2 regions of the Erwinia sp. LJJL01 genome follow, and region 1 is predicted to be linked to the other one. Evidence: predicted binding sites of a transcription regulator. Region 1 holds the regulator's gene; the other holds the start of a gene.
The links. Region 1 encodes PhoB, which activates phosphate uptake and scavenging genes when phosphate is short. Its sites were predicted from a motif close to CTGTCATAAAACTGNCNNAT; they were not measured.
Positions count from the first base shown of each region.

Region 2: phoA (alkaline phosphatase) is a predicted target of PhoB. The motif match lies at 3,117-3,136, and genes of this name have one in related genera.

Region 1 is NZ_CP178576.1:3,046,615-3,053,886, reverse strand. Features, by position in the region: gene ACLI4M_RS15080 (cobalamin-independent methionine synthase II family protein) at 1-54, opposite strand, end outside; gene ACLI4M_RS15075 (PstS family phosphate ABC transporter substrate-binding protein) at 310-1,233, opposite strand; gene phoR (phosphate regulon sensor histidine kinase PhoR) at 1,253-2,566, opposite strand; gene phoB (phosphate response regulator transcription factor PhoB) at 2,590-3,279, opposite strand; gene sbcD (exonuclease subunit SbcD) at 3,459-4,682, shown strand; gene ACLI4M_RS15055 (AAA family ATPase) at 4,679-7,272, shown strand, end outside.
Region 2 is NZ_CP178576.1:3,834,752-3,842,023, reverse strand. Features, by position in the region: gene ACLI4M_RS19025 (peptide MFS transporter) at 1-969, opposite strand, end outside; tRNA gene ACLI4M_RS19020 (tRNA-Ser) at 1,201-1,288, shown strand; gene phoA (alkaline phosphatase) at 1,640-3,043, opposite strand; tRNA gene ACLI4M_RS19010 (tRNA-Ser) at 3,408-3,495, shown strand; gene ACLI4M_RS19005 (NADPH-dependent oxidoreductase) at 3,976-4,716, shown strand; gene phoH (phosphate starvation-inducible protein PhoH) at 4,767-5,555, opposite strand; gene ACLI4M_RS18995 (hypothetical protein) at 5,620-5,832, opposite strand; gene efeB (iron uptake transporter deferrochelatase/peroxidase subunit) at 6,109-7,272, opposite strand, start outside.

The sequences.
Region 1 (7,272 bases):
CGGACGTAAAAAGCTGCCAACGACTTCAGCACGGTAATGGGTAGGATGAGTCATGAGTTTGCTCCTGATTACGCCTTAGCGGGCGCGTAATTTAGTGTCGTAACAATTACGTGAAGTTATTTATAGACTTCTGGACGTCTATATGTCTGTCACTAAGAGTGTCATGAGAGGCCTGCCACGGCAAACGAGGAAATTTCATCACGCATGAAATAAATTCATTATGCGGAAATGACAACGGGGCAGGCATGCCTGCCCCCTACGCCAGAGCGTATGTAGGGGCGAGGCATGCCTCACCTGTCAGGCGGGGAATCAGGGTGCCAACATCGCTCTGGCCTGGGTCATCTGTGCATCCGACAGCGGCAGATACCCGGCCTGGCTGACCAGCGCCTGCCCCTGCGGCGACAGCGCTAAACGCAGAAACGCGGCGGTTAACGGCTCCAGCGGTTTGCCCGGCGCCTTATTCACGTAGATATAGAGCGGGCGGGCATACGGGTAGCGGCCGCTGCGAATATTCTCCGCGCTCGGCGCGATCCAGTCGTGACCTTCGCGCGCCACCGGCACAATCTTTACCCCGCTGATATGAAAGCCGGCGCTGGCGTAGCCAATCCCGTTCAGGGAAGCGGCCACCGCCTGCACCACCGCAGCAGAACCCGGGTACTCACCGACATCATTGCGGAAATCGCCGTTGCACAGCGCCTGCTGCTTAAAGAAACCCCAGGTGCCGGAGGCGGAGTTGCGGCCAAAGCGCTGCAGCCCGCGCTGCGCCCAGCCCGGCTGATTCAGCTGCAGATCGCCCCAGGTTTTCGGCTCGGAGCGCGCGCCGCAGCGGCGGGTAATGGAGAAAATGGCATCCAGCTGCTGCGCGTTCAGCCCGACCAGCGGATTATCCTGATTCACCACCACCACCAGCGCATCCATCGCCACCGGCACGGCCAGCGGCGGGTAGCCGTAGCTGTCTTCAAACAGCTGGCGCTCCACCGCCTGCATCGGGCGGCTCATCGCCCCCAGCTGGGCGGCGCCCGCCGCCAGCGCGGTCGGTGCCGTTGACGATCCCGCGGCCTGGATCTGCACATTCACCCCGGGATAGAGGCGATTAAAATTCTCGCCCCACAGCGCCATCAGGTTGCCAAGGGTGTCAGAGCCGACGCTGGTCAGATTGCCCGCCAGCATCCCCTCTTTGGCGTGGGAGCAGGCAGCCACCAGCAGGAGTGCCAGGGCGATTCGCTTTTTCATTACGTCAGATCCGGTTGTCTTATCGCAGGGCATTCTCAGCCAGTTCGGCAGTGACAATCAACCTCGGCGGCAGATGAAAGCTGAAACAGGTCTCACGATGCGGCACGCTGCTGATCTCCAGCCGCGCATTATGGTGGCTGAGCGCATGTTTGACGATCGCCAGCCCCAGCCCGCTGCCGCCGGTCTGCCTTGAGCGGGCTTTATCCACCCGGTAGAAGCGTTCGGTCAGGCGCGGCAGGTGCTCAGCGGCAATTCCCGGCCCGTTATCCTTCACCCTGAACTCGGCGCCGTGGCTGCTGCGCAGCCAGCTGATATCGATGCGCGTACCGTCCGGGGTGTGATTCACTGCGTTATACACCAGGTTGGAGATGGCGCTGCGCAGCTGCTCGTCATTACCGTATACGCGCAGCTGCGGGTCGGTTTGGAAGTGGATCTCATGGCGGCCATTGCTGAGGGTTTCCGCCTCGCGCTGCAGCACGCGCAGCATCATCGGCACGTCGACTTTTTCCTGCAGATCCAGCGCCGGCGCTGCTTCAATGCGCGACAGCGTCAGCAGCTGTTTCACCAGGCTGTCCATACGTTTGGTCTGCTCCTGCATGGTGTGCAGCGCCTTATCGCGCAGCGTGCCCTCCAGCACCGAGTCGTTCATCATCTCCAGGTAGCCCTGCAGCACCGTCAGCGGGGTGCGCAGCTCGTGGCTGACGTTGGCAAAGAAGTTACGGCGCGCCCCTTCCAGCTGGTGCATCTGCGTGACGTCGCGCGCCACCAGCAGCCACTGCCCTTCGCTGTAGGGCATTACGCGGAATTCGAGGTGGCGGTGGCTGTTAAGCACCAGCGTCAGCGGGCGGGAAAAATCGCGCTGGCGCAGATAGCGGGTAAATTCCGGGTAGCGCAGCAGGTTAAGGATGTTCTGACCGTTATCTTCCGGCCAGCGCAGGCCAAGCATCTGCTGAGCCAGGCCATTACACCAGAATATCGTCCCCTCTTCGGTGGTCAGCACCACCGCATCCGGTAGCGATTCGGCGCCGCTGCGAAAACGTTTGATCAGGTGGCCAAGCTCACGGCGGCGGCGGCGGTTACGCGCCTGCATCTGGTACAGGCCGTAGAACAGCGGCTCCCAGCTGCCGCGCCCGCTGGGTGGCGTCATGCTGCGGTCAACCCACAGCCAGTGGGAGAGGCGCAATAAATTGTTGAAGTGAAAACCCAGCACGCAGAGCACTGAGACTAACAGCAGCCAGGGCAGCCAGCCCACCAGCAGCCCGAGAATAAGCGCGGGCAGACCGGCAAGCAGCAGTTCCAGCAATAATCTCTTCCAGGAGAGGCGTTCCAGCACGGTTCAGACTCCAGCGTGAACGATCAGTAGCGTGCAGAGAAACGATAACCTGTTCCGCGAACCGTCTGCACCATGCGATCGTGCCCGGTCAGTTCCAGCGCCTTACGCAGGCGGCGAATGTGGACGTCGACGGTACGATCTTCGACGTATACGTTAGTGCCCCACACATGGTTTAGCAACTGCTCGCGGCTGTAAACGCGCTCGGGGTGCGTCATAAAGAAGTGCAGCAGTTTATATTCGGTCGGCCCCATTTCCAGCGGCTGCGTATCGGACATCACGCGGTGCGATGACGGGTCCAGGCTCAGCCCCTGCATCTCAATCACCTCTTCCACCGCCATCGGGGAGATGCGGCGCATCACCGCTTTGATGCGTGCCACCAGCTCTTTCGGTGAGAACGGCTTGGTAATATAGTCGTCAGCGCCCACTTCCAGGCCGCGCACGCGATCTTCCTCTTCACCCCGGGCTGTCAGCATCATCACCGGAATATCGCGGGTCATCGCTTCGCGCTTCAGGTGTTTAATAAACTGGATGCCGGAACCGCCGGGTAACATCCAGTCCAGCAGAATTAAATCCGGCCAGGGTTCGATCAACAGATTGACCGCACTGTCATAATCCTCGGCCTCGATCGGCTGGTAGTCATTTTGTTCAAGGACGAAACATAACATCTCACGGATTGGGGCTTCATCTTCCACGACCAGAATGCGCTTAGGCATTATTACTCCTGCTGCTGTTGACGGCTTTCACGGGGATATGCGGCGCCATTATGCGTCAGTTTTATGACACTTTTATGAAAAAAGCACCCCCTGAAATTGTGCGCGATTTAAAAAAAACAGGCCGATCGGTTTAGCCTGTTTATAATCGGGTTCACGTTTTTCTGCTGACAGGACGTTATATGCGCATCCTCCACACCGCTGACTGGCATCTCGGCCAGTTTTTCTACACCAAAAGCCGGGCGGCCGAGCACCAGGCTTTTCTCGACTGGCTGCTGGAGCAGGCGGAGGCGCAGCAGGCCGATGCGATCATTGTCGCCGGGGATATTTTCGATACCGGCTCGCCGCCGAGCTACGCGCGCGAGCTGTATAACCGCTTTGTGGTGAAGTTGCAGCAGACCGGCTGCCAGCTGGTCGTGCTCGGCGGTAATCATGACTCGGTGGCGACGCTCAACGAATCGCGCGAGCTGCTGGCCTGCCTGAATACCCGGGTGATCGCCGCCGCCAGCGACGATATCCGCCAGCAGGTGCTGATGCTGAATAAGCGCGACGGATCGCCGGGTGCGCTGCTGTGCGCCATCCCGTTTTTGCGCCCGCGCGATATCTTGCGCAGCCAGAGCGGCCAGTCGGGGCGCGAGAAACAGCAAAGCCTGCTGGAAGCGATTACTGAACACTACCAGCGCTGCTGGCTGGAAGCGTTAAGCCAGCGCGCGGCGCTGGACCTGCCGCTGCCGATTATTGCCACCGGCCATCTGACCACCATGGGCGTAACCAAAAGCGATGCGGTGCGCGATATCTATATCGGCACGCTGGATGCGTTTCCAGCCGACTGCTTCCCGCCCGCCGACTACATCGCCCTTGGCCATATTCACCGCGCCCAGCGCATTGCCGACAGCGACCATATTCGCTACAGCGGCTCGCCGATCCCGCTCAGTTTTGACGAGCTGGGCAAGGCGAAAAGCGTGTTTATGGTCGACTTTATCGACGGGAAATTCGCCTCAGCCGAAGCGCTGCCGATCCCGCTGTTCCAGCCGATGCAGATGATTAAAGGCTCGCTGGAGCAGATTGAGCAGCAGCTGGCGGCGCTGCCTGAGGCTGGCGACGGCAAAATCATCTGGCTGGATATTGAGATCGTCACCGACTCCTGGCTCAGCGAGCTGCAGCGCCGCATTCAGGAGCTGACCGCCGCGCTGCCGGTAGACGTGGTGCTGCTGCGCCGCAGCCGCGAGCAGCGCGAACAGACCCTCGCCCGACAGAATAACGAAACCCTGAGCGAGCTGAGCGTGGAGGAGGTGTTCAGCCGCCGCCTGGCGCTGGAAAGCGAGCAGCCGGAGAAACTGCAGCGCGCCAGCCTGCTGTTTGCGCAGACGCTGGAAGCGGTGCGCCATGAGGAGCAGCCACAGTGAAAATCCTGACCCTGCGTTTTAAAAATCTCAACTCGCTGAAGGGCGAGTGGAAAATCGACTTCAGCGCGGAACCCTTTGCCAGCAACGGCCTGTTCGCGATCACCGGCCCGACCGGCGCCGGTAAAACCACCCTGCTCGACGCCATCTGCCTCGCGCTGTATCACGAAACCCCGCGCCTGAAGGGCATCACCCAGTCGCAGAATGAACTGATGACGCGCGATACCGCCGAGTGCCTGGCAGAAGTGGAGTTCGAGGTCAAAGGCGTGGCGTGGCGCGCTTTCTGGAGCCAGAACCGCGCGCGCGGCGCCGCCGACGGCAACTTACAGGCCCCGCGCGTCGAGCTGGCGCGCTGTGATGACAATCAGATTGTCGCCGATAAGGTGAAGGACAAGCTGGAGATGATCGCCAGCCTGACCGGGCTGGACTTCGAGCGCTTTACCAAATCGATGATGCTGTCACAGGGGCAGTTCGCCGCTTTCCTCAATGCCGATGCCAACAAGCGCGCCGAGCTGCTGGAAGAGCTGACCGGCACCGAGATCTACGGTCGCCTCTCTGCGGCGGTGTTTGAGCGCCACAAAGAGGCCAGGGTCGCCGTGGAGACGCTGCGCGCTCAGGCGGGCGGCATGTCACTGCTGAATGAAGAGCAGCAGCAGGCGCTCAACGCCCAGCTGGCACAGCTACTTGCCGATGAGCAGGTACTCACTTCCCGGCAGCAACAGCAGCAGCAAAAGGTGCAGGAGCTGCAGCAGCTGGAGCGATTACAGCAGGAGAAACAGCAGCTGACGGGCAACATCCGCCAGCTTGATGAGCAGCTGTTACAGGCGCAGCAGTCCCTGAGCGCCGCCGCTCAGCAACAGCAGCAGGCGGTGGCGGCGCAGGAGCAGCACCAGGCGCAGCGCCAGCAGCAGGAAACGCTGATCGCCGAACAGGTATTGCCGCTCGATTTACAGCTCGCCAGCCTGCAACAGCAGCTGCAACAGCTGACGCAAGAGCGAAGTGAGTACCAACAAGCGCTTAAGCTTCGCCAGCAGGAAAGCGTCAAAAACCAGCAGCTTCAGCAGGATAAGCAGGCGCAGCAGCAGCAGCTCGACGCCTGGCGCAGCGCGCATCCCCAGCTTGAGCACTACGGCGAGCATCTGCCGCTGTGGCGCGAACGCTTCCGCCAGCAGCAGGAAAGTGAGCAGTCACTGACCTCGCTACACCAGCGCGTGCAGGCCCAGCAGCAGCAGGTGCAGCAGCTGGAACAGGCCGGTTTGCAGCTGCAGCAGCAGCAGGCGCCACAGCAGCAAAACCTGGCCACGGCGCAGCACAACCTGACCCAGGCCGAGCAGCAGCTGGCCCCGTTACAGCAGCAGCACCCGGAAGCCGCGCTGCGCAGCGCGCTGGCGCAGTTTGCCCGGCAGCGGCCACAGCGGCTGCGGCTGGCGACGCTGATCCCGCTGTGGCAGCAGATGCACGCGCGCAGCACGCGCCTGCAGCAGGAGAGAGAGCAGCTGGCGCAGCAGATCCAGCAAAGCAGTGAGCAGTTACACACCCTGCGCACCCAGTGGGCAGAGAAGCATCAGCATCAAAAGGATTTAGATCAGCGCTGCAAGCTGGAGCAGCAGATTGCCGATCTCGAGCAGCATCGCGCGCGGCTGGAACAGGGGCAGCCCTGCCCGCTGTGCGGATCCACTGCGCATCCGGCGGTGGAGCAGTATCAGGCGCTGGTGCTGTCCGAAAACCAGCAGCGGCTGGAGGCGTTAAAGCGCGAAGTTGACGAGCTGAAAGATAAGGGCAGCGCCCTCGCCGCGCAGCTGAAGCAGCAACAGCTGCTGCAGGAGCGCCAGCAGCAGGAAGCCGACGAGCTGCAGCGCCAGGCCGCAGAGCTGGAGCAGCAGTGGCAAAGCGCCGCGCAGCCGCTGGCGCTTCACTTCAGCCCGCAGCAGCACCCGGAGGCCAGCGACTGGCTGGCACAGCAGGAGCAGGAAGAAGTCACCCTGCAGCAGCAGTGGCAGCAGCTGGAGCAGGCGCTGCGCCACTGCCAGCAGCAGAAAGAGGCCTTACAGCTGCAGCAGCAGGCAGCGCAGGATTTGCAGCAGAAGAGCCAGCTGCAGCAGCAGCAAATGGCTCAGGCAGCGCAAACCCTGCAAGAACAGCAGCAGCAGCTGGAGCAGGATCGGCAGCGCGCCCGGCAGCTGCGCGGGGAACTGGCCGACGCACTGGCGCCGCTGGGGCTGACGCTGCCGCAGGATGGCGACTGGCAGGGCTGGCTAACGCTGCGCGAACAGCAGTGGCAGCAGTGGCGTAGCAACAGTGACGCGCTGGCCGCGCTGGTGCCGGAGCTGGCGACGCTCAGCAGCCGCCTGCAGGCGCTGGACGAAGAGCTACAGCAGCAGCAGGAGCGCCTGAACGCGCTCGATCGGCGGGTTCAACAGCAGCAGGCCACGCTAAGCGAACAGCAGCAGCTGCGCCAGGCGCTGTTCGGCGATCGCCAGGTTGCCGCCGTCCAGCAGCAGTTACGCGCAGAGGCAGAACAGCATCTGCAGGCGGTACGTGAAGTTCAACAAAAGTGGCAACAGCAGCAGGACCGGATAAATACTCTGACCGG
Region 2 (7,272 bases), 790 kb from region 1:
AATCACCAGGGTGTTGATATTCTGCACCCACTGCGGGGCCACCTGAATGCCGTACACGCGGAGGTTAATATTGTGCTCGGTGAACAGCATCAGGCCCATCGGCGCCAGCTGGTACAGCGTCCAGAACACCAGCGCACCCAGCGCGAGGATCAGGTAAGCACACATGCGGCGCTGCTCATCACGCGGGCGATGGCGCAGCGTGGTAAAGCACAGCAGCAGGAAGATCGCTGCGCCCAGCGCCAGCACAAACGCCCCGGTAAACCCGGCGTGATTGAGCATCAGGCGGATCAGCGGCACCAGCGCCACCAGAATCACCAGCCCGGCCAGCATGCGCCAGCGGAACTGGCGCGGGTTTGCCTGCAGCAGCGGAGTACTGATATCGGCCAGCACTTTCCAGCGTAGCAGCGAGATAACAATGGCCACCGCGTTACCGATAGTGGCGAACAGGAACAGCGCTTCATAGTGCTCGCTGAGCTGGAAGTAGCCCGCGCCGGTAAAGCCGAGGAAGAATCCGAGGTTCATCCCGGCGTAGTTCCACAGGAAGGCGCTCTCACGGCGGTTATCTTCCGGGGCAAAGCGCTGGGTCAGCATCATATTAATGCAGGTGACATTGAGGCCGCTGCCGGTCAGGAACATCGCCAGCCCCCAGTAAAGGCCTTCCGCGCTCTGTCCGGAGAGCGTCCAGCAGCCAGCAACCTGCAGCACCATTCCCAGCACGAAAAGATTACGGTTGCTGAGGAAGCGACCGCCAAGGTAGCCACCGAACAGGTGCAGACCGTAGTTAAAGGCGCCGAACACGCCCATCATGGTGTTGGCCTGCCCTTCGCTGAAGCCGAGTTTTTTGGTGGCGTACAGCACCAGGCTGGAGTAAAGCACCGCGAAGCCCATGGTGGCAAAAATTTGAATAAAGAACAGCGCGCCGGTTCCCCCCGGCACCTGCTGTTGGGGGATACGGTTGGTGTGGTCCACAACTAACCTCTGTTTTTCCTGCCAAAATAAGTCGGTTATTATGCACCTTTTGCGCCTGGCGATGCGCGCCGATTTGGCTTTAGCGGCCTAATCTGAACCTGGCTGGCGTTTAAACCAGCAAAGTGCGTTAAAACTGACTAAACGCACTCAAAATAGTCGAAAGGCAGTTGACCGCAACCGCACTTTTCCCTACATTAGCGCCCGTCAGCAACCTGGTTGCGGCAACAATATGGTGAGGTGTCCGAGTGGCTGAAGGAGCACGCCTGGAAAGTGTGTATACGGCAACGTATCGAGGGTTCGAACCCCTCTCTCACCACCATATTTAAAGAGAAAGTCTGAACTCACGTTCAGACTTTTTTTATGCATTTTGCGTAGGGGTCGGGCGTGCCCGACCCGCATTAACGGAGGGCGAGGCATGCCTCGCCCCTACACCTGCGCGACCAACGGGATGCTATTTAATATCCAGCGCCGCTTTAAAGGTACAGGGCGAGCGCCAGGGATGGTGCGAGTGATCCCCCTCTCTCACCACCCTATTTAAAGAGAAATGCCTCAGCGAAAGTTCAGGCATTTTTTGCATTTGTGGGGCGACCAGAAAAGCGGTCGCCCCCTACATCTTCCTGTGTGCTGTAGGGGCCGATCCTTTTTTTCAATCGGCCCGTAAAATGCGTGATTATTTAATATCCAGCGCCGCTTTAATGGTATAGAACAGATCGGTCTGATCGGTCAGGCCGACGACATTGGCCGCGTGCGGGCCAAAGGCGGCGATGCGCAGCTGGGTGCCGGTGTGGCCCTGCGAATCCTCTTCTGAATTACCGTAGCTGATGGTCATCGGGCTGCCATCTTTGGTGATCAGCGTCTGCGTCAGGCCCGGGGCTTTGCTGTCGTTGGCGATAATCTGGCTGGAGTGCGCATGATCGGCAGTGACAATCACCAGGGTATTGCCCTCTTTGCGCGCAAACTCCAGCGCCTTCTGCACCGCTTCGTCCAGATCGACGGTTTCACCAATCTGCCCGCACGGATTGGCCGCGTGATCCTGCTTATCAATAGAAGCGCCTTCCACCTGCAGGAAGAAGCCCTCCGGTTTACTGCTCAGCAGCGCAATAGCCTTATCGGTCATCTGCGCCAGCGTCGGGGTGGATGCCGGGCGCTCCGCGTTGACTTCGCAGGTAATCGGTTTGCCATCAAGATTACCGTGGTAAGTGGCCTTGGGGCCTTTCCAGCGCACCGGCATATTCCCGGCAGCGAACAGCCCCAGCACCGGCTGCGCGTCGCTGGCAGAGGTCAGCGCATTCATGCCGTCGAGATCGTTCACCAGCTGATAGCCGCGTAGCTTCGCCTGCTCTTCCAGCGTTTTGCCCTGCCACTCGCCGGCTTTTGCCGTTTCGCTGAAGGTCTTCCCGCCGCCGCCAAAGGTGACGTCGGCGCGCGCATTTAGCAACTGCTCAGCAATCGAGCCTTTACCGCCCTGCTCCAGCGCATTGCTGGCGCACAGCTCGCTGGTTTTGACCGGGCCGTAGCACTTACGCGAGGTGACGTGGGCAATCTGCGCCGCCGGGGTGGCATCTTCCAGCTCTGCGGTTGACACATTGCCGGTCGCTTTACCGGCGGCTTTCGCCAGCTCCAGCAGCGAGGGGTGATCTTTACCCGTCACATCAACGCCAATCGCCCCATTATAGGACTTCACGCCGGTTGCCCAGGCGGTGGCGGATGCTGCGGAGTCAGTCACATAGTCAGGCTTGTGGGTTTTCTTATCCAGCGCATAGTGGGTGTACTGTCCGGTGAGCGGCAGCGCATCAATCCCTTTAAAGAAGCCGCCCGCCCCTTGCGCATAGTTTCGCGCCGCCGTAATTTCGGAGTCGCCCATGCCGTCGCCGATCAGCAGAATAACGTTTTTCGCCGTGCTGTTGCTTAACGACGCTTTAATCGCCTCGGTCTGGTCACCGCTCAGGCGACGTGCTCCGCCCGGCTGAGTCATGTCACCCTGCGCGGCCCGCTGGTACGTGGCGATATCGGCGACGGCAGAGGAGCAGATCAGTGAGGTCAGCAGGGAAAGTGCGAAAGCTTGATGTTTCATTTAACGGCGATCTCCATGAATAAGTTTTGCTAAAGATTTCAGGGAGTCAGTCTGCGATACAACTATTTCAGCTTTGCGACTTATTTGTGACAGATTAATGTCAATTTACCTTATGGCTGGCCGATCGCTTCACAGGGTTTAGCTGCTGATATCAGCCCGGCTTAAAGCCCGGCCTGCCGTTCTAACGGCATAAAAGGCGAGCTTCGCCGTTTATGGCGAATTGCGCACTGGCTGCACCAGATTATCCTTGGTTGCTCATCACTTAAGCGAATAGAAGCACAGGGAAAAATACTGCTTGACCCATTACCCGCGACTGCCTATAGTAGCGCCCCGTTACCCCCTGCGGGTAGCGGCAGTAAAATATGGTGAGGTGTCCGAGTGGCTGAAGGAGCACGCCTGGAAAGTGTGTATACGGCAACGTATCGAGGGTTCGAACCCCTCTCTCACCACCATATTCAAAAAGAAATGCCTGAGCGAAAGTTCAGGCATTTTTTTTGCGTTTTGCGTAGGGGTCGGGCATGCCCGACCCGCATTCGCGGAGGGCGAGGCATGCCCCGCCCCTACACCTGCGCGACCAACGCGATGTTATTTAATATCCAGCGCCGCTTTAAAGGTATAGTCCCCCTCTCTCACCACCCTATTCAAAGAGAATTGCCTGAGCGAAAGTTTTGGCTTTTTTTTTTGCGTTTTGCGTAGGGGTCGGGCATGCCCGACCCGCATTCGCGGAGGGCGAGGCATGCCCCGCCCCTACACCTGCGCGACCAACGCGATGTTATTTAATATCCAGCGCCGCTTTGAAGGTTTTGCGGGGCGACCAGAGAAGCGGTCGCCCCCTACAGCAAAAAATGTGATCTGCCGCACAAAATGCGTAGCCGTTACCCCTGGATCTTCACTACCTTCACACTCTACATATTCAGAACACCAGGTATCACATGAACGAAATCACTCAACTGCTGAAAAGCCACCGCAGCGATCGCAGCTATCTTGACACCCCCATTGCCGACACGATTATTGATGACATTGTCGAAACGGCCTGGCGTGCGCCAACTTCGGTAAATTCCCAGCAGGTATCGCTGGTGGTGGTGCGTGATGCTGCCACCCGCGCAAAAATCGCGGAAATTGCCGGTGGACAGCCGTGGATCGCGAAAGCCCCGGTGTTTATCACCTTTGTGCTGGATATGCACAAAAGCCAGCTGGCAATTGAGGCGGAAGGCAAACAGCAGATCGCGCATGAGAGCCTGGAAAGCCTGATCTCCGGTGCGACCGATATTGGAATCGCGCTGGCGACCGTGATGACCGCTGCCCGCTCTCACGGGCTGGGCGTGGTGCCAATTGGCGGGATCCGCCGCGAGCCGCAGGCGATGATTGAGCTGCTTAACCTGCCTGAGCTGACCTTCCCGGTAGCGGGGGTGGTGCTGGGGTATGTTGATCAACCTGCCGTTCAGAAACCGCGTATGTCGCTGGCGGGCTTCCGCCACGAGGAGCGCTATAACAGCGCGATGCTGCCTGAGGTGATCAAAGCGTATAACGAGGTGCTGGTCGCGCACTGGCAGCAGACCGGGCGAACCGATGGCGATAACTGGGGTAACAATACCGCCAGCTATTACGACCATATTTATTTCCCGCAGGTGCAGCCAGCCGTGCTGAAACAGGGCTTTGGCACTGACGAGTAGCCATAAAAAAGCCCGGCCAACTGGCCGGGCTTTCATCAGGGCTTAAGCGATTAACCGTAAGCCAGCAGCGTGCGCTGACAGAGCTGAGAACGCACGCAGTCCTCTTTTCCGAAACGGACCACGCTCACCATCTCGTCGTCCTGGAAGCGCGACAGCGCGTCGGCCAGGCCGGACTGAACATGGGACGGTAAATCACACTGGGTGATATCGCCGTTAACAATGACGGTCACGTTTTCCCCAAGGCGCGTCAGGAACATCTTCATTTGGGCGGCGGTGACGTTCTGCGCCTCATCCAGAATCACCACGGCGTTTTCAAACGTGCGGCCTCGCATATAGGCAAACGGCGCAATTTCCACTTTGCCAATTTCGGGACGCAGGCAGTACTGCATAAAGGAAGAGCCAAGACGTTTAACCAGAACGTCATATACCGGCCGGAAATACGGGGCGAATTTTTCTGAGATATCCCCTGGAAGGAATCCCAAATCCTCATCCGCCTGAAGTACCGGGCGAGTCACTATAATCCTGTCAACATCCTTATGAATCAGGGCCTCGGCCGCTTTTGCGGCGCTGATCCAGGTTTTACCACAACCTGCTTCGCCCGTAGCGAAGATCAGTTGCTTGGTTTCTATGGCGTTGAGATAGTGCGCCTGAGCTTCATTTCTGGCTTCAATCGGTGAATGGTCGCGGCTATCGCGTGCCATGCCAATCGAATCCAGCCCACCCATCTGCACCAGCGAGGTGACCGATTCTTCTTCACGCTGACGGTGACTGCGTGAATCGCTACGAAGCACACGTTTTGCTTCACGACGAGCTTTGATCACTGCTTTCTGTCTTCCCATAGTGGCACCTTACAGTTGGTTTCATTTCCCGCATCCCTATTATCGATGCGATTACGTGAACGCTTTAGAGGTCATGGCTTCCTTTTAAGCCTGGTCTAGCCGTTGGTAAAAATGCATAGCGATACGCTTGCAGGCTATGCACCAAAAAAGGTTTAAAGGAGTGTTGGAACAGCAGTTGGATTGTAAAAGAAGAGAAAGCTACCGAGGAAATGAGCTCCTCGCGAATCAAGGCGATGTATGACTTTTTCACTTGTGGTCCGTTAAAGGACTTCAGCATTCGCTATCTCCGTAGTGGGAAACTATATGCGAAAATCAACAGCAATTTCATATTCAGCAGTTTACCAAAAAAATGCAACACTTTTTTTACGAGTATAATGACACTTTCGATAATACTCTATTAATCATCAGGTTATAAATATCACTTTATTAACAATGGCGTCAGTAAAAACAGCGACTGGGTGTTTTATAATCAGTTAAGATTGTCTGATGTCATTTTAAGGGAGCGTAAGTTAAAAGGAAAATTAGCGGACTTAAGTCAAATCCGCTAATTAGGTCAGGCTTCCAGCAATCCCTGTGCCAGATAGTGTTCCGCATCCGGTACGCCCGGCAGGACAAAGTAATAGCCCCCGCCGATCGGTTTTATATACTCTTCCAGCGCTTCGCCATTTAATCGTTTCTGCACGGTCAAAAATCCTTTTTCCAGATCGTGCTGATAACAAACAAATAGCAGCCCCATTTCCAGCTGGCCGGAACGGGAAACGCCCAGCGAATAACTGTAACCACGGCGCAGCATCAGGTTGTTTTGCGTTTCCGGCGTGCGCGGGTTGGCCAGGCGAATATGCGCATCCAGCGGGATAATGTCGCCATCCGGATCCTGGCTGTAGTCCGGCACATCATGCTCGTTGTGCATACCCAGCGGTGCGCCGCTGTGCTTTTCACGGCCGAAGATGGTCTGCTGTTCACGCAGCGGCGTGCGGTCCCAGAACTCCACGCGGAACTGAATAATGCGTGCCGCCTGATAACTGCCGCCCAGCGTCCATGCCGGTTCACCCTGCCCTTTGCCCACCCACAGAATCGAATCCATCAGGCTGGTATCTGCCGTATCAGGGTTCGCCGTGCCATCCTTAAAGCCCAGCAGGTTAATCGGCGTCTCTTTACCTTTGCTGCGCGCGGCGTGGTCGGAGATAAACCCCTCGCGCCGCCAGCGTACGCTGAGCAAGTCCGGGGTGTACTTGATGATATCGCGCAGCGCGTGGATCACCGTGTCATTGGTATTGGCGCAGATCTGTAATAGCAGGTCGCCGTGACACAGGCTGGCATCCAGCGCGTCGTTGGGGAACCGGGTCATACGCTGCAGCTTAAGCGGAGTCAGCGCCTGCAGCCCAAAGCGCTCATCGAACAGCGAATGCCCCACGGAAACGGTAATCGTCAGGTTATCCGGGTAGATCTCCTCACCGAGAATGCCGGAGTCCATCGGCGGCAGCTGCGGGTTGGTCACCCGCGGCGCTTTCCCGCCGCGGGTGAGAAACGCGATGCGCGCCGTCAGCAGCTTGAACAGCTGCTGCAGGCTCGTCTTATCCGTCGCCAGCACGTCGAAGGCCACCAGCATCATCGACGCCTGCTGCGGGGTGACGATCCCGGCCTGATGCCTGCCGTAAAACGGCTGGCTTTCCTGACGGGCATTTGGCGATAACGCCCCCGGTGAGAAAGAGTCCCC